Regions from separate parts of the Pantoea sp. GABEPS69 genome, predicted to be linked through region 1. Evidence: riboswitches for the same ligand, from Rfam matches in the RefSeq annotation. Region 1 holds a riboswitch; each other region holds the start of a gene.
What was found. Region 1 has a riboswitch for thiamine pyrophosphate ahead of thiB (thiamine ABC transporter substrate binding subunit). Riboswitches for the same ligand answer to the same signal wherever they lie in the genome.
Positions count from the first base shown of each region.

Region 2: another riboswitch for thiamine pyrophosphate. It lies ahead of thiM (hydroxyethylthiazole kinase); the one in region 1 lies ahead of thiB (thiamine ABC transporter substrate binding subunit).
Region 3: another riboswitch for thiamine pyrophosphate. It lies ahead of thiC (phosphomethylpyrimidine synthase ThiC); the one in region 1 lies ahead of thiB (thiamine ABC transporter substrate binding subunit).
Region 4: another riboswitch for thiamine pyrophosphate. It lies ahead of PVE98_RS19985 (FAD-dependent oxidoreductase); the one in region 1 lies ahead of thiB (thiamine ABC transporter substrate binding subunit).

Region 1 is NZ_CP118618.1:3,404,268-3,409,118, reverse strand. Features, by position in the region: gene thiP (thiamine/thiamine pyrophosphate ABC transporter permease ThiP) at 1-365, opposite strand, end outside; gene thiB (thiamine ABC transporter substrate binding subunit) at 341-1,327, opposite strand; TPP riboswitch at 1,372-1,464, opposite strand; gene sgrR (HTH-type transcriptional regulator SgrR) at 1,500-3,161, opposite strand; gene PVE98_RS16640 (hypothetical protein) at 3,178-3,447, shown strand; gene PVE98_RS16635 (MFS transporter) at 3,413-4,591, shown strand; gene leuD (3-isopropylmalate dehydratase small subunit) at 4,769-4,851, opposite strand, start outside.
Region 2 is NZ_CP118618.1:1,344,456-1,349,306, forward strand. Features, by position in the region: gene ahpF (alkyl hydroperoxide reductase subunit F) at 1-1,322, shown strand, start outside; gene PVE98_RS06425 (AEC family transporter) at 1,376-2,335, opposite strand; gene PVE98_RS06430 (hypothetical protein) at 2,412-2,609, opposite strand; TPP riboswitch at 2,791-2,887, shown strand; gene thiM (hydroxyethylthiazole kinase) at 2,922-3,716, shown strand; gene thiD (bifunctional hydroxymethylpyrimidine kinase/phosphomethylpyrimidine kinase) at 3,713-4,513, shown strand; gene fbaB (class I fructose-bisphosphate aldolase) at 4,661-4,851, shown strand, end outside.
Region 3 is NZ_CP118618.1:3,775,108-3,779,958, reverse strand. Features, by position in the region: gene thiC (phosphomethylpyrimidine synthase ThiC) at 1-1,432, opposite strand, end outside; TPP riboswitch at 1,519-1,618, opposite strand; gene PVE98_RS18360 (Rsd/AlgQ family anti-sigma factor) at 1,862-2,371, opposite strand; gene nudC (NAD(+) diphosphatase) at 2,524-3,294, shown strand; gene hemE (uroporphyrinogen decarboxylase) at 3,336-4,403, shown strand; gene nfi (deoxyribonuclease V) at 4,406-4,851, shown strand, end outside.
Region 4 is NZ_CP118619.1:21,869-26,719, reverse strand. Features, by position in the region: gene PVE98_RS20000 (HesA/MoeB/ThiF family protein) at 1-89, opposite strand, end outside; gene PVE98_RS19995 (thiazole synthase) at 102-860, opposite strand; gene thiS (sulfur carrier protein ThiS) at 864-1,061, opposite strand; gene PVE98_RS19985 (FAD-dependent oxidoreductase) at 1,045-1,986, opposite strand; TPP riboswitch at 2,127-2,246, opposite strand; gene PVE98_RS19980 (DMT family transporter) at 2,288-3,238, opposite strand; gene PVE98_RS19975 (SDR family oxidoreductase) at 3,842-4,735, shown strand; gene PVE98_RS19970 (glycoside hydrolase family 15 protein) at 4,821-4,851, shown strand, end outside.

The DNA of each region.
Region 1 (4,851 bases):
GCCAGCCAGCCGACGCGGCCATAGACCGTCAGCAGGCCGAAGACCGCCACCAGCACCGGCAGCACCAGCGTCATGGCGCAAAGGCGCAGCAGCAGCTGACGGCCGGGAAAACGCCTGCGGTAGAGGGCGCGCGCCAGCGGGATCGCGGGCAGCAGCGACAGCAGGGCGGAGAGCAGCGCCTGGGTGAACGAGAAGCGCACCACGTGGCGCAGATAGCTATCATGCAGCAGCCCACGCCAGTCGCCTGCCGGCGCGCTGGCCCAGAGCGCGCCGAACGCCAGCAGCGCCACGCCGCACAGCAGCAGCGCGGCGGCACTGCCCGGCACCATCCACAGCGGGATTAGCGGCTGACGGCGCGTTGCCATGCGTTAATCCACTCTGGGCGCTGCTGCGCCACTTGCTGCGGACTATACTGCAGCGCGGTTTGCGGCACGCTCAGCGTCTGGAAACCCGCTGGCAGCTCGCTTTTAATGACCGGATACATCCAGTTGCCGGTCGGGATGGCGTTCTGGAAGGCGGGCGTCAGCATAAACTGCATAAACTGCTGCGCCAGCTTCGGCTGCTTGCTGCCGGCAAGCTGCGCGGCGACTTCAACCTGCAAATAGTGACCTTCTGCAAACGGCGCGGCGGCGTAGTTCTCTTTTTTCTCTTCGATGAGGTGATAGGCGGGCGAGGTGGTATAGCTTAGCACCAGATCGCCTTCGCCTTTCAGGAACAGGCCGTAGGCTTCGCTCCAGCCCTTGGTCACGGTAACGGTTTTTTGCGCCAGCTTCTGCCAGGCCTGCGGCGCGCTGTCGCCGTAGACTTTCTGCATCCAGAGCAGCAGGCCCAGACCCGGCGTGCTGGTGCGCGGATCTTCATAGATCACGCGCCATTTCTCCGGGCTTTCCACCAGCTCTTTCAGGCTGGTCGGCGGGTTTTTAAGGCGCGTTTTGTCATAAACGAAGGCGAAGTAGCCGTAGTCAAAGGGCACGAAGGTTTGATCCTGCCAGCCGCCCGGCAGCGTCAGGTTATGGAGATCGACCGCGCTTTTGGCGAACAGGCCGGTCTGCTGCGCCGCCTGCAGCAGATTATTGTCGAGGCCGAGCACCACGTCGGCCTTGCTGTTCTTGCCTTCCATGCGCACGCGGTTCAGCAGCGAGACGCCATCTTCTAGCGCCACATAGCGCAGCTCGCAGCCGCACTGCGCTTCAAAGGCTTTTTTCACCGCCGGGCCGGGGCCCCATTCGGCGGAGAAGGAGTCGTAGGTGTAGACGGTCAGGGCTGGTTTTGCCGCCAGCGCCGGCACGGACAGCAACATCAGCAGAGGGAGAATCTGTTTAACCACTTTGCGCTCCAGGGGAGAGTTGTTATGAGTCGCAAAGGATCTGAGCGTAGCAGCCTCTCAAATCCCTACGTCGGTATTAACCGAATCAGGTTCGACGGGTTTTTCTCAGCCTTTCGCAGGCACCCCGTTGAGAACGGCTCATTCTAGACATTTCGGCGCCAGGGGGAAAGCGTCACAGCGTCGGCGGCGCGAACCAGGCGGATTTAAAGTCGAACCAGCCAAGCGTATTGAGCCGCACGCCGCGCATGCTGCGCTGACCTTCCAGCAGCAGCCAGTGATGAAACAGCGGATGCAAACCATCCGCGTCGAGCAGCCGCTTGCTCCATTCGGCGAGCGGCAGCGCTTTGCGCCGCCAGCGCGCGGCGTCCTGTTCCCAGTCGAGCGGCAGACAGTGATGCAGCAGCGGGATCTCGTAGAGCTGGGCAAACAGCGCATACTCCAGCGGCAGAGTGAAGTTGACGCTGCCGAGCCAGACGTCGCTTTCCGCCTCGCCCTGATGCCAGGTTTCATAGTCGACTGCACGGGTAATTAGCCGCACATTGTGCTGCGCCAGCAGTGGGCGCAGCGCATTGGCGATGCCCTCATGCTCGACGTGCTGGCTGTACCAGGTCAGCGTCAGGCTCTCCAGACCGGGCGGCCTGGTCGCTGGCGTCAAATCGCGGCGGTGGTGCCAGCGCGGCAGCAGGCCGTAGGCAGGATACCAGTAGCGCTGATAGCCGGCCTCGGCATAGTTGAGCAGCGCGATGGGATTCAGCAAATGGCAGAGCCAGCGCCGGACGTCGGCATCGCGTCCCAGGGCGGAGCGCTGATCGAACAGGAGAAAATAGCAGCCCTCTTCAAGGCGGCTCTCTTCCGACTTTTCATCCTCGGCGGCGCCCTGGAGACGCACGCCGGAGTAGACCAGTTCGTCGCTGATCTCCGGCAGTACCCAGATTGAGACGTCGTCAATCAGCGCGCGAAAGCCGAAATAGTCGTCAAACGCCTCGATCTTCAGCTGGCTCTGCTGGTTGCGCACCACGCGATAGGGGCCGGTGCCAACGGGATGCCGCGCGAAGTCGCGCATTTGCGGCCATTCGCGCGGCAGAATCATGGCGCTGACGCTGCCGAGCAGCCAGGGCAGCCAGTCGTCCGGTTCGCTGAGATGGAGATCCAGCGTCCAGGGCGCGGGCGAATCGATGCGTCGAATATGGGAGAAGAGCGGCAGCGGGCGCAGGCGTTCCAGGCTCGACGTGACGTCCGCCATCTCCAGCTCGCGGCCATGATGAAAGCGGATCGCCGGGCGCAGGTAAAAACGCCAGTGCAGCGGCGATATCGCCTGCCAGTGATGGGCGATATCCGCCTCGACTTCCCCGTTTTCCTCATTTATACGCGTCAGACCGTTAAAAATCTGCCGCGCCAGATGGGTTTCGGAGCGGCGCAGCGGCGAGCCGGGCAGCAGGTTAAGCAGCGGGCGGTAGTAGAGCACGCGCAGAATATGTTTGCCCTGGCGGAAGCTGCGGCCGAGATGGGCGCGGATCATCTGGCGTACCTCCGCCTTGTCGCCGACCAGCTGCACCAGCTGATCGATACGATCCTGCGCCAGCAGATCCTCGGCGCGCTGCTGCTGCAGCGCCAGGCCGGTGTAGCAGAAGCTGAGCTGCGAACGCTTGCCGCGTCCCGCCTCGGCCTGCCAGGTGAGCCAGCCCGCCTCCTGCATCGCATTCAGCAGGTTGCGCATATGGCGACGCGAGCAGTGCAGCCGTTCGGCCAGTTCGCTGAGCGTAACCAGCTGGCTTTCGCCCTGGCAGCTTTGCCACAGGCGGATGAACTGCTGCTTAAGGCGTGATGAGGACATAAAAGAGGAACTCCCTGTGAAAAGCGCTCAGTTTTTCCTGCCTCATATTACGGGCAAACTTAGCGCTATTGGAAGAGCGGGAGGCATTCCGCACGGAATGGCGCTCGACCATGATGCCGCTGCGGCGGGATCTTTTCTGAGTAGGGTGCAATTACACCGCCAGCAGAGATTTTTCCTGCTGGCTTTTTTCTGTTGCGCTAGAATCCTTTCTCCTGTTTTTCCTGCTCTCGCCACCGCAAAGGGATCTCGCTATGAAGTCGCCGTTAACCCGGAAGCGCCGTATTAATCCGGTCTTTCTCGCCTTTATGGCCGCCTCTTTTATGATCGGCGTCGCCGGCGCGCTGCAGGCGCCGACGCTGAGTCTGTTTTTGACGCGCGAGGTGCAGGCGCGTCCCCTTTGGGTCGGGCTCTTTTTTACCGTCAACGCCATCGCGGGCATCGTGGTCAGCATGCTGGTGGCAAAGCGCTCCGACAGCCGCGGCGATCGTCGTACGCTGATCCTCTTTTGCTGCGCGATGGCGTTTTGCAACGCGCTGCTGTTCGCCTTTACCCGCCACTACCTGACGCTGATTACCCTTGGCGTGCTGCTCTCGGCGCTGGCCAGCGTGTCGATGCCGCAGATTTTCGCGCTGGCGCGCGAGTATGCCGACCAGTCGGCGCGCGAAGCGGTGATGTTCAGCTCGGTGATGCGCGCGCAGCTTTCGCTCGCCTGGGTAATCGGTCCGCCGCTGTCGTTCGCGCTGGCGCTTAACTTCGGCTTTGTGACGCTTTTTCTGGTGGCGGCCGCGCTGTTTCTGGTCTGTATCCTGCTGATCAAGTTCACCTTGCCGTCGGTGCCGCGCGCCGAGCCGCTGATGAGGAGCGGCGGCATGCCGCTGAGCGGCTGGCGCGACCGCGACGTGCGCCTGCTGTTTATCGCCTCGGTAACGATGTGGACCTGCAATACCATGTATATCATCGATATGCCGCTCTATATCAGCGTCACGCTCGGTCTGCCGGAGAAGCTGGCGGGTCTGCTGATGGGGACAGCGGCCGGGCTGGAGATCCCGGTAATGCTGCTGGCCGGGCACTACGCGAAGCGCGTCGGCAAGCGCAATCTGATGTTGATCGCGGTGGCGGCGGGCATTCTGTTTTACGCCGGGCTGGCGATGTTCGCTTCGCAGACGGCGCTGATGGCGCTACAGCTGTTTAACGCGGTGTTTGTCGGCATTATCGCTGGCATCGGCATGCTGTGGTTTCAGGATCTGATGCCGGGTCGGCCGGGCGCGGCGACTACCATGTTCACCAACTCTATCTCGACCGGGATGATTCTGGCAGGCGTGATTCAGGGGACGCTGAGCGAGCGCTTCGGGCATATTGCGGTGTACTGGCTGGCGCTGGGGCTGGCCGTCGCGGCGTTCGCCATGTCGGCGCGCGTGAAGAACGTCTAAGAGGGCACTGTTTTTCTTACAGGCAGCGCTAAAGCTTAAAACGCGGGTGGCTGGGTCCGAAGAGCAAAGCGTCCCGCACCAGGGATGGTGCGGGACGAGCGAGCAGGGATGCGTTTAGCGACTTTGCGATCGGACCCTGCCACTCGCGTTAGCTCCTGACCTGCAAACAGCGATGCCTTAATTCAAAAACGCAGGCTGGCGCTGTTCGTAATCGGTAATCGCCGCTTCGTGCTGCAGCGTCAGGCCGATGCTGTCGAGGC
Region 2 (4,851 bases), 2.0 Mb from region 1:
TGGGTCACGAATTTACCTCTCTGGTGCTGGCGCTGCTGCAGACCGGCGGCCATCCGTCGAAAGAGACGCAGAGCCTGCTTGACCAGGTGGCCTCGCTGGATAGCGACCTGCATTTCGAAACGTACTATTCGCTGTCATGCCACAACTGCCCTGACGTGGTGCAGGCGCTGAACCTGATGGCGATTATCAACCCGCGCGTCTCGCACACGGCGATTGACGGCGGCATGTTCCAGAATGAAATTACCGAGCGCAACGTGATGGGCGTGCCGGCGGTCTACCTGAACGGCAAAGAGTTCGGTCAGGGCCGCATGAGCCTCGCTGAGATCGTCGGCAAGGTCGACACCAATGCCGATAAGCGCGCGGCGGAAGAGCTGAACAAGCGCGACGCCTATGAAGTGCTGATCGTCGGCAGCGGCCCGGCAGGCGCGGCGGCAGCGATCTACTCGGCGCGTAAAGGCATCCGTACCGGCCTGATGGGCGAGCGTTTCGGCGGCCAGGTGCTCGACACCGTAGACATTGAAAACTACATCTCCGTGCAGAAAACCGAAGGCGCTAAGCTGGCTGGCTCGCTGCGCGCCCACGTTGACGACTACGACGTTGACGTGATTGATACCCAGAGCGCTATCAAGCTGATCCCGGCAGCGAAAGAGGGCGGCCTGCACGCGATTGAAACCGCCTCTGGCGCAGTGCTGAAATCACGCAGCATCATCATCGCCACCGGCGCGCGCTGGCGCAACATGGGCGTGCCTGGCGAAGATCAATATCGCACCAAAGGCGTTACCTACTGCCCGCATTGCGACGGCCCGCTGTTTAAAGGCAAACGCGTCGCGGTTATCGGCGGCGGCAACTCCGGCGTTGAAGCGGCTATCGACCTGGCGGGCATCGTCGAACACGTGACCCTGCTGGAGTTCGCCGGCGAAATGCGCGCCGATCAGGTGCTGCAGAACAAACTGCGCAGCCTGAAAAATGTCGATGTGATCCTGAACGCGCAGACCACGGAAGTTAAAGGCGACGGCAGCAAAGTTACCGGCCTGGCCTATATCGATCGCAACAACCAGACGGCGCACGACATCGCGCTGAGCGGTATCTTCGTGCAGATCGGTCTGCTGCCGAACACCACCTGGCTGGAAGGCGCGGTAGAGCGCAATAAAATGGGCGAGATCCTGATCGACGCGAAATGCGAAACCAGCCTGAAAGGCGTATTCGCGGCGGGCGACTGCACCACGGTGCCGTACAAGCAGATCATCATCGCCAGCGGCGAAGGCGCGAAAGCCTCCCTGAGCGCTTTCGACTACCTGATCCGCACCAAACCGGCTGAATAACGTTTTGCGATAGCCACGCAACGGCCCCGGGACCTCTGTCTCGGGGCTTTTTTTTAATAGCCCGCGCACGACATCAGCATCATCCACACCGGCGTGGTCACCGCCGCGAATAGCGTAGAAAACAGCATGCTTGCCGCCGCCGGGCCGGTCAGCACGTTGAACTTCTGCGACATCAGATAGACGTTGACGCCGACCGCCATTGAGCCGAGCAGCACCACAACCCGACTCTCCAGCGGCGGCAGATGCACCAGCCAGGCGATCGCCCAGATGGTCATCGGCTGTAAAATCAGCTTAAGCAAACAGATGGTATAGCTTTCGCGTAGCCCGTCGCGCACGCGATAGTGCGCCAGGCTCATACCGAGCGTTACCAGCGAAAGCGGCGCGGCGATAGAGCCGAGCATGCGCAGCGGTTCGGCGGCGATCGTCGGCAGCGGCTGTTTTAAAAAGCTCCAGGCGGTGCCGCTGAGGATGCCGATAATCAGCGGATTCTTCGCCACGCTGAGCAGGGTATGGCCGATGCCTTTCAGCGAGAAGCTGCCCTGTTTCGCCCACTCCACCGAGAGCGTCAGCAGCGTCCAGAGGATCAGACTGTTGAACACCAGCACCAGCGCCACCGACGGCAGCGCCTGCGGGCCGAGCAGCACCGTCGCCACCGGAATGCCGAGCATCACGTTATTGGAGAAGATGCCGCCGAGCGCGAAAACCGTGCCCGCGACGCCGTCGAGCTTAAACAGCCGCGCGCCCAGGACGCGGCCGAGGATAAATATCAGTAAGCAGCTGCCGAAAAAGGCCAGCAGCAGCCGCACATCCACCGGCGGGCTTTTGTAGAAGTCGCTCATTACGCGGAACAGCATGCAGGGCAGGGCGACGTTGAAGACAAAGCGGTTCATGCCTTCGCTGATGGTTAGCGGCCATTTGCCAACGCGCGTCAGGGCGTAGCCAAGAAAAATCAAAATAAACAGCGGAGCGGAAAGGTAAATCTGATGGGTAAGGGTATCAAGCAAGCCAGGCATAGCGCGTCTGTTATCGGCATCAGGTAACATCAGCCTAACATGATGTTGCGAAAAGCGTCACCTGGCAGCGCATTCTCTAGCCCAGCCAGCGTCGCGCCTGCGCGTCGCTGATATCGCGATAATAGACGCGATGCAGCGTCTGGTCGCAGCTTCTGCAGCGGGCAGTAATATGAGTAGAAAAATAGCTTCTGCCATTCGGGGCAATGGCATTGGCACGAGTAATTACAACATCCTGCCAGTGGTGCCAGTGCGGGATAAGCGAGAGCAGTTTCATCAGGTTCCTCTGAAACGGATAGCCAGGATTAAACAGCATGGTTTGCGGGCCCGGAGCATTAGGCTTGTTTTTCGGCCGCCACTGGTTGATCGAGATCATGCTGAACCGTGCTAACTGGTAATACCTCTTAAGAGGTAGGTATATTGCTTTCGTTTGCCGCCTCTCCTATGCTGCTGGCGTAACATTCGACTCGGGGTGCCCTTCTGCGTGAAGGCTGAGAAAAACCCGTATTACCTGATCTGGATAATGCCAGCGTAGGGAAGTCAGATGCCTGACCGCATTCGCCTTCTTGCTCGCCGGTTGGGAGTTATGATGATCCGCCAACCTCAACGTTTTTCCGATGCGCACTTCGCGCCCGTTCTCGCCCGCTTCGTTCAGCGCCAGCCGCTGGTGCACTGCATGACCAACGACGTGGTACAGAACATCACCGCTAACGTCCTGCTGGCGCTCAACGCCTCGCCCGCCATGGTGATCGATCCTGAAGAGGCCGCGCAGTTCGCCGCCGTGGCCGACGCCTTGCTGATCAACGTCGGCACGCTGACCCGCGATCGCCGTGACGCCATGCTGGCGGCGGTGCAGGCCGCCGACGCGGCGCAAAAGCCCTGGGTGCTCGACCCGGTCGCGGTCGGCGCGCTGCGCCTGCGCACTGAGTTCTGCCAGCAGCTTCTTGCCCTGCGGCCTGCCGCCGTGCGCGGCAACGCCTCTGAAATTCTCGCGCTGGCGCAGCAGGGCGCAGGTGGACGCGGCGTGGATACGCAGCACCAGTCGGAAGCGGCGCTGGAGGCGGCGCGCGAGCTGGCGCGGCAACATCAGACGCTGGTGGCGATTAGCGGCGAGGTTGACTACGTCACCGACGGCACGGAGACGCTGAGCGTACCCGGCGGCAGCGCGCTGATGACGCGCGTGGTCGGCACCGGCTGCGCGCTCTCCGCCGTGGTGGCCGCCTTTTGCAGCCTGCCTGGCGACCGGCTGAGCAACGTCGCCAGCGCCTGCCGCGTCATGGCGCTGGCGGGCGAACGCGCCGCCGCGCAGATTGCCGCACCCGGCAGCTTCGCCGCGCTGTTTATCGATGCCTTGTGGCAGCTGGCACAGGAGGCGCGCGCATGAAGCGTATCAACGCGCTGACCATTGCCGGCACCGATCCCAGCGGCGGCGCCGGCATCCAGGCCGATCTCAAGGCCTTTTCGGCGCTCGGCGCCTATGGCACCAGCGTCATTACCGCGCTGGTGGCGCAAAACACCTGCGGCGTGCAGTCGGTTTATCGTATTGAGCCAGACTTTGTGGGCGCGCAGCTTGATTCGGTACTCAGCGACGTGCGCATCGACACGGCGAAAATCGGCATGCTGTCGGAAACCGCCATCGTGCAGATCGTGGCGGAAAAGCTGAAACGAGCCGACATCCCTTTCGTGGTGCTGGATACGGTGATGGTGGCGAAAAGCGGCGATCCCTTGCTCTCGCCTGACGCTATCGCCAGCGTGCGCGAGCTGCTGCTGCCGCAGGTCTCGTTAATTACGCCCAATCTGCCGGAGGCGGCGGCGCTGCTGGAGTGCGCGCCGGCGCACAGCGAAGAGGCGATGCTGGAGCAGGGCGAAGCGCTGCTGGCGCTCGGCTGCCAGGCGGTGCTGATGAAGGGCGGCCATCTCAGCGACAGCGAAAGCCCGGACTGGCTTATCACCCGTGACGGCGCGGAGCGCTTTACCGCGCCGCGCGTCAATACGCGCCATACCCACGGCACCGGCTGTTCGCTCTCCGCCGCGCTGGCGGCGCTGCGTCCGCGCCATAGCAGCTGGGCAAACACGCTGCGCGAGGCGAAAGCCTGGCTGCAGCAGGCGCTGATGCAGGCCGATACGCTGGAAGTGGGCAAGGGAATTGGGCCGGTGCACCATTTTCATCGCTGGTGGTAGGGTAAAACGCCTTTAACGGGTCAATTTTGCTACGGATCCGTCTGAAAAATGGAGTCAGCAATTTGCGTCGCGATTCGGCGACGTTCAGGCTGTGGTGGCTCGCGCCGGTCTGCGCCGGCGCATCACCTTTTTCTGACAGGAGTTAACATGACGGACATCGTACAGTTACTGGGCCAGGACGCGGATTCTCTTCTTCAGCATCGCTGTCTGGCGCTTCCCGCAGAAAACCTCTATTTGCCCGGTCCGGATTATGTTGATCGCGTGATGATCGACAATAACCGTTCGCCTGCTGTGCTGCGCAATATGCAGACGCTGTATAACACCGGCCGCCTGGCGGG
Region 3 (4,851 bases), 370 kb from region 1:
TGAAGTGATCGTAGCCGGGCGCGATATCCGTGGTTAGCGGGCCGAGCGTATAGAACGGCGCTTCGTGACAGTGCTCCAGCTGCTCGGTCATATTGCGGCGGATCATCTGCATAGGAATATGGCCGGGACCTTCGATCATCACCTGCACGTCATACTCCCAGGCGATCTTCGTCAGCTCGCCCAGCGTGCGCAGCTCGGCGAACTGTGCCTCGTCGTTGGCGTCCTGAATTGAGCCGGGACGCAGGCCGTCGCCAAGCGACAGCGAAACGTCGTAGGCGGCGCAGATTTCGCAAATTTCGCGAAAGTGCGTATAGAGAAAACTTTCGCGGTGATGCGACAGACACCACTTCGCCATAATCGACCCGCCGCGCGATACGATGCCGGTCAGGCGCTTCGCCGTCATCGGCACATAGCGCAGCAGCACGCCGGCGTGGATAGTGAAGTAATCGACGCCTTGCTCCGCCTGCTCCAGCAGCGTGTCGCGAAACACTTCCCAGTCGAGATTTTCCGCAACGCCGTTGACCTTTTCCAGCGCCTGATAGATGGGTACGGTGCCGATGGGCACCGGGCTGTTGCGCAGGATCCACTCGCGCGTTTCATGAATATAGCGCCCGGTGGAGAGATCCATCACAGTATCGGCGCCCCAGCGCGTCGACCAGACCAGTTTCTCCACCTCTTCTTCGATAGAGGAAGTGACCGCCGAGTTGCCGATGTTGGCGTTGACCTTGACCAGAAAATTGCGGCCGATAATCATCGGCTCCGATTCGGGATGGTTGATATTCGCGGGAATAATGGCGCGTCCGGCGGCCACTTCCTGGCGCACGAACTCAGGGGTGATGTTTTCCGGCAGCTGCGCGCCGAAGCCGTGGCCGGCATGCTGCTGACGCAGCACTTCGCTGCGAATGCGTTCGCGGCCCATATTCTCGCGCAGCGCGATAAACTCCATCTCCGGCGTGACGACGCCCTGACGGGCATAGTGAAGCTGGGTGACGCGCCGCCCCGCTTTTGCGCGTCGCGGCTGCGGCAGCCGCTCGAAACGCAGATGATCGAGCCCGTCATCGGCCAGACGCTGCTGCGTATAGCGCGAGCTGGTGTGCGTCAGAACCTCACTATCGTCGCGTGTGGCAATCCAGTCGGCGCGCAGCTTTGCCAGCCCGCGCTGTACGTCGATAACGGCATCGGGATCGCCGTAGGGACCGGCAGTATCGTAGACCGGCACCGCCTCATTCTCTTCATAGCGCGGACGATCTTTATCGCCGCCGAGCAGCGTCGGGCTGAGCTGGATCTCGCGCATCGGCACGCGAATATCGGCGCGGCTGCCCTGGATCCAGATACGTTTCGAGTTGGGAAAGGCGACGCCGCTCTGAAGCGCCTCAATAAAGGCCTGCGCCTGAGCGCGCTGTTCACGTCGGTTGGTTTTGGTCATAGACATAGCAATTTTCCTGTTGAGGGGGAACGTTGCTTGTCCGGAGTTCGGAAGGAGTAACAGAAACGGCAGGCAAAATCGCCAGCGTACTGATGATGTTTACTCTTGTTCCCTTCGCAGGTTCTAACCTGATCAGGTTCCGCGGATCCCGAATTAACGGTCTCAGCCCAGGGGGCACTCCGACAAGATTTCGTTTTACGTTTTAAGCTACTTAGCTTGCCATTTCGCGCACTGGGCAGTGCTCGTGACGGTCACATACTTCAGTATGCTCCCGTCCCTGCGCGCTGTCCGAGCGTGAACTGGCTGCGCACGTTACGCTTAAAACGCCAGTGCATATTGCACAAAAACAAAACGGGTTTTCGACGATAACGTCGAAAACCCGTTCAGCATAGAAGGACCGCTTCAGAATAACAAGCGATTTACAATTGGCTAACCTTAAGCCGGACGCGACAGCTGCGTGCTGTCGTTAGCCACCGGCGCACGCACCAGGCTGTTGTCCCACGCAAGCTGGATCAGCTTATCTTCCAGGGTAAAGCGCGCTTCCAGCACTTCGCCGACTTCCGACAGCGCCAGCTGAAAATCGACGCAGTTATCGTCGTCAATCGACTGCTGCAGATGGCCATCATAGAGCTGCATCAGGCGCTCGGTGTTGGCTTCCAGCGGCGGATAGACCTGCGCAGCGGCAATCATCGGGCTGTCGCCTTCCATCTCGTTGATGATGCGCTCGTAAATGCTGAAGTGACCGGCGGAAAGGTAATCGACCAGGCCGTGACAAAAATTGTCGAGCGCCTGCTCGTCTAACGTCGTGAGCGCCTCTTTGTTAGGCTTCAGCCCAACCAGGTGGTAATAAGAAACAAGAAGCTGGCGACGGGCGTCCAGCCACGTGTCTACCAGTTCGTTGCTGCCACCTACGCGCTCGGTCAGGACGTTTAACTGGTTAAGCATATCTGACTCCATGTAAAGAAGGTTCCCTTCCCGTCACGCTGCGGCTGGCCTGGTGCCGCCTGCAAGCTGGACGATTTAGGGTATAGTTGTTTGTCTACACACTTAACATCAGGACTTCAGCGTATCGATAAGACGCTAAGGATGACGATTAGATGCAACATGAGATCTCAAGCGTAGACGCTGGATGGTGGATTGTCAGCCATGAACAGAAACTTTGGTTGCCGCAAGGCGATCTGCCGCACGGCAGCGCCGCTGCGTTTAAGCTGGCAGGCAGCAAGGCGCAGGCGGTCGGCGAGTGGCAGGGCGAAACGGTATGGCTGGTGTGTGAGAGCCGCGATCGCGACATGTTCTCGGTGCGTCAGCTGATCGATGAAGAGCCAGGGCTGTTTCAGCTTGCCGGGCGCGCCGTGCAGCTGGCAGAGTTTTACCGCTCGCATCGCTTCTGCGGCTACTGCGGCCACGAAATGCATCTGAGCAAACATGAAAATGCCTGCCTCTGCGGACACTGCCGCGAACGCTACTATCCGCAAATCGCGCCCTGCATTATCGTCGCCATCCGACGCGGCGACGAGATATTGCTGGCCAACCATGCGCGTCATCGCAACAGCATCTATACCGTGCTGGCGGGCTTTGTCGAGGTGGGCGAGACGCTGGAGCAGGCGGTCGCGCGCGAGGTGATGGAAGAGAGCAACGTCCGCGTCAAAAACTTACGCTACGTCACGTCGCAGCCCTGGCCCTTCCCGCATTCGCTGATGATGGCCTTTATGGCGGAATATGACGGTGGCGATTTGCAAATCGATAACAAAGAGCTGCTGGACGCTGGCTGGTACCGCTACGACGCGCTGCCGCAGCTGCCGCCGCCGGGCACCGTGGCGCGCCGGCTAATCGAAGATACCGTCGCCATCTGCCGCGGCGAGGCGTAAGAAGTGTTACACTACGCGCCTGAAATTGAGAGAGTCCTGAAATGAGTGAACTGAAGAACGATCGTTATCTGCGCGCCCTGTTACGTCAACCGGTCGATATCACGCCGGTATGGATGATGCGACAAGCCGGGCGTTATTTGCCGGAGTACAAAGCGACGCGCGCCGTAGCCGGTGATTTTATGTCGCTGTGCAAAAACGCCGAACTGGCGTGTGAAGTCACCCTGCAGCCGCTGCGCCGCTACCCGCTTGATGCGGCGATCCTCTTCAGCGATATCCTGACGATCCCCGACGCGATGGGGCTGGGACTCTACTTCGAAACCGGCGAAGGCCCGCGTTTCTCTAATCCGGTTACCTGTCGCGCCGATGTCGATAAACTGCCGGTGCCCGATCCCGAGCAGGAACTCGGCTATGTGATGAATGCGGTACGCACCATTCGCAAAAACCTCAACGGCGAAGTGCCGCTGATCGGATTCTCCGGCAGTCCCTGGACGCTGGCGACCTACATGGTAGAGGGCGGCAGCAGCAAAGCCTTCACGAAAATCAAAAAGATGATGTACGCCGATCCGGCAACGCTGCATGCGATGCTCGACAAGCTGGCGGACAGCGTCATTCTTTATCTCAACGCGCAGATCCGCGCGGGCGCGCAGTCGGTAATGGTGTTCGACACCTGGGGCGGCGTGCTGACCGGACGCGATTACCTGGAGTTCTCGCTCTACTACATGCATAAAATCGTCGACAGCGTGCTGCATGAGAACGAAGGACGCCGCGTGCCGATTACGCTCTTCACTAAGGGCGGCGGACAGTGGCTGGAAGCGATGGCCGCCACCGGCTGCGACGCGCTCGGTCTCGACTGGACCACCGACATCGGCGAAGCGCGTCGTCGCGTCGGCGACAAAGTCGCGCTGCAGGGCAACATGGATCCGTCTATGCTTTATGCGCCAGCTGCGCGTATCGAGCAGGAAGTCGCGGGCATTCTCGACGGCTTCGGCGCGGGCAGCGGTCACGTCTTCAACCTGGGACATGGTATCCATCAGGATGTGCCGCCAGAGCATGCGGGCGTGTTCGTTGAGGCGGTGCACCGTCTCTCAGGCCAATATCATCAGGAGTAAGTATGGACATTGCTGCACTGCGCGCGGAGCAGATTCAGCGCGCTGCAGAGGTGGTGCGGCAGGATGATTTCGACGTTTTGCCGCCGCGTTTTATCGGCGGCGCCGACGTCGGATTCGAGCAGGAAGGGGCCGTGACGCGCGCCGCCCTGGTGATCCTCGAATATCCTTCCCTGAAGCTGGTGGAGCATCGCATCGCGCGCATCGCCACCACCATGCCTTATATTCCCGGCTTCCTCTCTTTTCGCGAATATCCTGCGCTGCTGGCGGCATGGGAAATGCTTGAGCGCAAACCGGATCTTCTTTTCGTCGACGGACACGGCATTTCGCACCCGCGTCGTCTCGGCGTCGCCTCGCACTTTGGCTTAATGGTTGACGTGCCGACGATCGGCGTGGCGAAAAAGCGCCTGTGCGGTCGCTTTGCCGATCTGGGCGCCGAGCCGGGATCGCG
Region 4 (4,851 bases), on a different replicon from region 1:
CCGACCACCAGCACGCGCGCGGTGCGCAGCCGCTGCTGTCCCGCTTCGCCGATTTCCGGCAGCATTTGCTGCCGCTGATAACGATTCATTATGTTGTCCCGTTAGCTAAACTGCGCCAGACCGAACACCGGCGTCGACGCGGCGGCCATATCGCGCCGCTCCATCATGCCCGCCTGATGCGCCTGATGCCCCGCGCGAATCGCGCTTGCGAAGGCGCCCGCCATTGCCGCCGGATCCTGCGCTTTCGCCACCGCGGTGTTGAGCAGAATGGCGTCGAAGCCCATCTCCATCGCCTGCGCCGCCTGGCTCGGCGCGCCGATACCGGCGTCAATCACCAGCGGCACCCCTTTGAACCAGGCACGGAAACTGCGCAGCCCTTCGATATTGCGCAGCCCCTGGCCAGAGCCGATGGGCGCCCCCCAGGGCATCAGCACTTCGCAGCCCGCCTCCAGCAGCTTTTCGCCGACGATAAGATCCTCGGTGGTATAGGGAAAGACCTGGAAGCCGTCAGCGCAGAGAATGCGCGCCGCTTCCACCAGGGCAAAGGGATCGGGTTGCAGCGTGTCGGCGTTGCCGATTACCTCCAGCTTTATCCAGGGCGTGCCGAAGAGTTCGCGCGCCATATGCGCCGTGGTCACCGCCTCTTTCACGCTGTGACAGCCGGCGGTGTTGGGCAGCACGCGACGGTTGAGCTGGCTGAGCAGCTCGCGAAACGCGCCGCCCTGGCTGCCTTCGCGCCGCAGGCTGACGGTGATGATCTCCGCCTCTGCGGCGCAGATCGCCTGCTGCAAAATATCGGGCGACGGATAGCCTGCGGTGCCGAGCAGAAAACGCGAACGGGGAACAAAGCCGTAAAACATGGTTCAGCCTCCCTGCATCGGCGACAGCACTTCCAGACGGCATCCCGCCTCCAGCCGCTGGCTCTCATACTGCGCGCGCGGCAAAAACTCACCGTTAAAGGCGCTGGCGACGCAGGCGGCGTCGATCTGCCGCTCCTGCAGCAGCGCGGCGACCGTCGCCGCTTCGGTTTCCACTCTCTGACCGTTAAGTTCGATTTGCATCATTCGACTCCTGACTAAGCAGTTGCATAAGCTGCTGCGCCATGGCGGGCGCGAGCAAAAAACCGTGACGATACATGCCGTTAAGGGAGAAAACGCCGTCTTGATAGCGTACTTCCGGCAGGTTATGGCGATAGGCGGGACGCCGTCCCGTACCGCTCTCGACGATGCGCGCTTCGGCCAGCGCCGGATGAATGCTCCAGGCGGCGCCGAGCAGCTCCATCATGGCGCGGGCGCTGATCGGGCTAGCGTCGTCGCTCTCGACCATGGTGGCGCCGAGCATAAAAAGGCCGTCGGCGCGCGGCACCAGATAGCAGGGAAAGCGCGGATGCAGCAGCCGGATCGGACGGGAGAAGTGGAGTTCATCGCACTGCAGGATCAGCATCTCGCCGCGCACCGCGCGCAGATCAGGCTGGCGAGCGGCGGCGTGAATGCCGCGGCAGTCGATAACCGTGCCGCGTGGTTTGCCGCGGTGAAAAACGACGCCGCGCGCTTCCAGGCTGGCGCGCAGCTGGCGCATGGCGTCGCGCGGATTAAGATGCGCTTCGTCGGGGAAAAACAGGCCGCGCGCAAAGCGCCCTGCCAGCTCAGGCTCAAGCTGTGCAGGATCGCGCCACTGATGCTGTCGCGTCATGCGGGCGAAGCGCGTCAGCTCTGCGGCGTCGCGCGGCGCGGCCACCACCAGCGTGCCCTGACGCGCGACGCCGTCGACCCGCTGCGCCCACCAGCCGGCGGCGCGCTGCCCCAGCTCGATAACCTGTTCAGGCGCGCTCTCCCCTTCGCAAAAGGGCGCCAGCATGCCGCCCGCCCAGTGCGACGCGGGCATTTCGTCGCTGACGATCACCTCTGGCGTTTCGCCCTGTTCAGCCAGCAGCGTCGCGACGCATAAGCCGGCGACGCCGCTGCCGATGACTGACCAGCGGCTCATGGCGCGCACCTGATAGAGAAAACGGTTTGAAAAAGAGTCATGTTCACGCAGGCCTCGATATTGACGACCCGTGATACGTGAAGGGAAAAAGCGTGAGCAGTGAGCAGGCTCGCGCGGCAGGCATCTCACAGAGGCTAAAAATAATGAGATACGAGTCTTCCTACGCCAGTATCAACTGGGTCAGGTTCAAAGGGTCGCTAAACCGCGCGCTGCGCTATTAGCCTCTCAGTCTCTCTGGCGAGACTCCCCCGACGGCCATTAGTTGTAGGGCAACTGCCTGCCCGACGTCAAGTACGGTGTGTTAATCAGGCGTTAAATCGGCGGTTTCGCTGCGGGCGGTCAGCGCCAATGCCGCGGCCCGGCGCCGCTGACGTCGCTCGCTTAAAACCGCGTAAATGCCGGCAAACGCCACCAGACTGGCGCCGATCAGCGTGAGTTTCTCTGGCAAGGTGCCGAGAAAAATCAGGCCGATAATGACCGACCAGAGCAGCGAGCTGTAATCGAACGGGGCGAGCAGCGAGGCATCTGCGTAGCGCAGGCTCAGCGTCAACAAAATTTGCGTCAGTCCGCCGCACAGGCCGCACCCCAGCAGCAGAAGCAGCTGCTCGCCCTGCGGCAGGCGCCAGCCGAACGGCAGCGTCAGCAGCGATGTCGCGCCCGTCATAGCGGTGAACCAGAAAGCGATCGCGCCCGGCTTCTCTTTACCGCTCAGATAGCGGATCTGAATCAGCGCGCCCGCCGTACAGAGCGCAGAGAGCAGCGCCAGCAAGACGCCGACGGAAGAGGCCAGGCTGGCTACCGTCAGCCTGGGCGGGCCGCTGAGCGACAGGTGACCGGAGAGCATAATGACGATCCCCGCGAAACCGGCCGCTACCGACAGCCAGCGATTCAGCCGCACCTTTTCGCGCAGCACTATGGCGGCAAGCAGCACGGTGAACAGCGGCGCGGCGTAGTTGATAGCGGTGGCGTCGGTCAGTGAGATATAAATCAGCGACAGATAGCTCAGGTACATGCTGCAGGTGCCCGCCAGACCGCGACCGATATGCCCTTTCACATTGCGGGTTTTGATGCCCTGGATAATGCCGCCCTGAAAGGTTAGCCATACCAGCAGCGGCATTACGCCCACCAGCGAACGAAAGAAGATCACTTCTCCCACCGGCAGCGCGCCCTCCAGACCTTTTACGCAGGCAAGCATCAGCGTCGAGCTAAGGGTCGCCATGATTTTGAGTGAAATTCCCGTCGACGCGCTCACGTCGCGCTCCTTATTTGCCCGTTGCAGAAAGTGAGCGTTAAGGGTAACGCAGACGCGCGGCGCGGGCGGTGGGAAACCACAATAAATACAGCGTATTCTGCCTTTATGAGACTGGCACGCAGCACAAATATGCGCCTGATTTTTTCGCTATCTCGACGCGAGCGCTGAACAAACTAATTTCCCGCTTTGCTTAGCGAGGATGAATATAATTTTTCGTCCTGCCATGGGGGCTCATCGCCCGTCAGAAAAAGCGGCGGAGCTAAAAAAACCAGGCCAAAATAAAGCGATATAAAAGCGCATCATAAAAAACATCTTTAATATCTAATACATTGATATTAAATGTTATTTATACAGAATCAACATCGAAAAAGCGTAACAGTCTCAACTAAGTGCAGGTTATATAAACTGTTTATTAAACCGTCATTTAAATAGCCAGAGCAAAAAAATTTTCGCTGCTCGCCCTGAAAAGCCAAAAGGCATCTTATTATTAATGCTGATCCCTATACAGGTGGATTTAATAAGCTCCAGCGAAATTAAATGTGACAAACCTCACATATGTGCCAGGCTTATTATTATCCGAAAACGATGTGCAAGGAGCTAAGCATGAGTAATCAAAACGACAAAACACTCGTCCCGGTTGAATTTCCGACACCCTCTTTTCCAGGGCAGAAACAACCCGTGCCCGGTCTTGCCAGCAAAATGGATCCGGTTCCGGACCATGGGGAAACCACCTATCGCGGCACAGGCCGTCTGACCGGTCGTAAAGCGCTGATCACCGGCGGCGACTCCGGTATCGGCCGCGCTGTGGCTATCGCCTATGCCCGTGAAGGCGCTGACGTGGCCATTAACTATCTGCCGGAAGAAGAGTCCGATGCCGCAGAAGTGATTAAGCTGATTGAAGCGGAAGGCCGCAAAGCCGTGGCGATCCCTGGCGATATCCGCGACGAAGCCTTTTGCCAGTCGCTGGTAAAACAGGCTGTCGAGAAGCTGGGCGGACTGGATATTCTGGTCAACAACGCTGGCCGTCAGCAGTTTAACGAGTCTATTCGTACCCTCTCCACCGAAGACTTCGACGCCACGTTTAAAACCAACGTCTACGCCATGTTCTGGATCACCAAAGCGGCAGTCGACTATCTGCCACGCGGCGCGTCCATTATCAATACGTCGTCCGTGCAGGCTTACCAGCCCAGCGAAATTTTGCTCGATTATGCGCAAACAAAAGCCTGTATCGTCGCCTTTACCAAGACGATGGCACAGCAGCTGGGCAAAGAAGGCATTCGCGTGAACGCGGTGGCGCCGGGTCCATACTGGACGCCGCTGCAGGTTTCCGGCGGTCAGCCGCAGGAAAAAGTGAAAGAGTTTGGTGCCAGCGCGCCGCTGGGCCGTCCTGGTCAGCCGGTTGAAATCGCGCCGCTCTATGTGACCCTCGCCTCGGTCGAAAGCAGCTACACCTCTGGTCAGGTATGGTGCTCCGACGGCGGTACCGGCACGCTGTAATCCCTCTGTTCTCCTCCCAACTGGCCGCCCTGTGCGGCCAGTTTTTTCGTCTGTAGAGAATGCGTTTCAGACAAGGATGCTTCTGATGAAAAACGGTGATTACGCCTCGCCCGTGC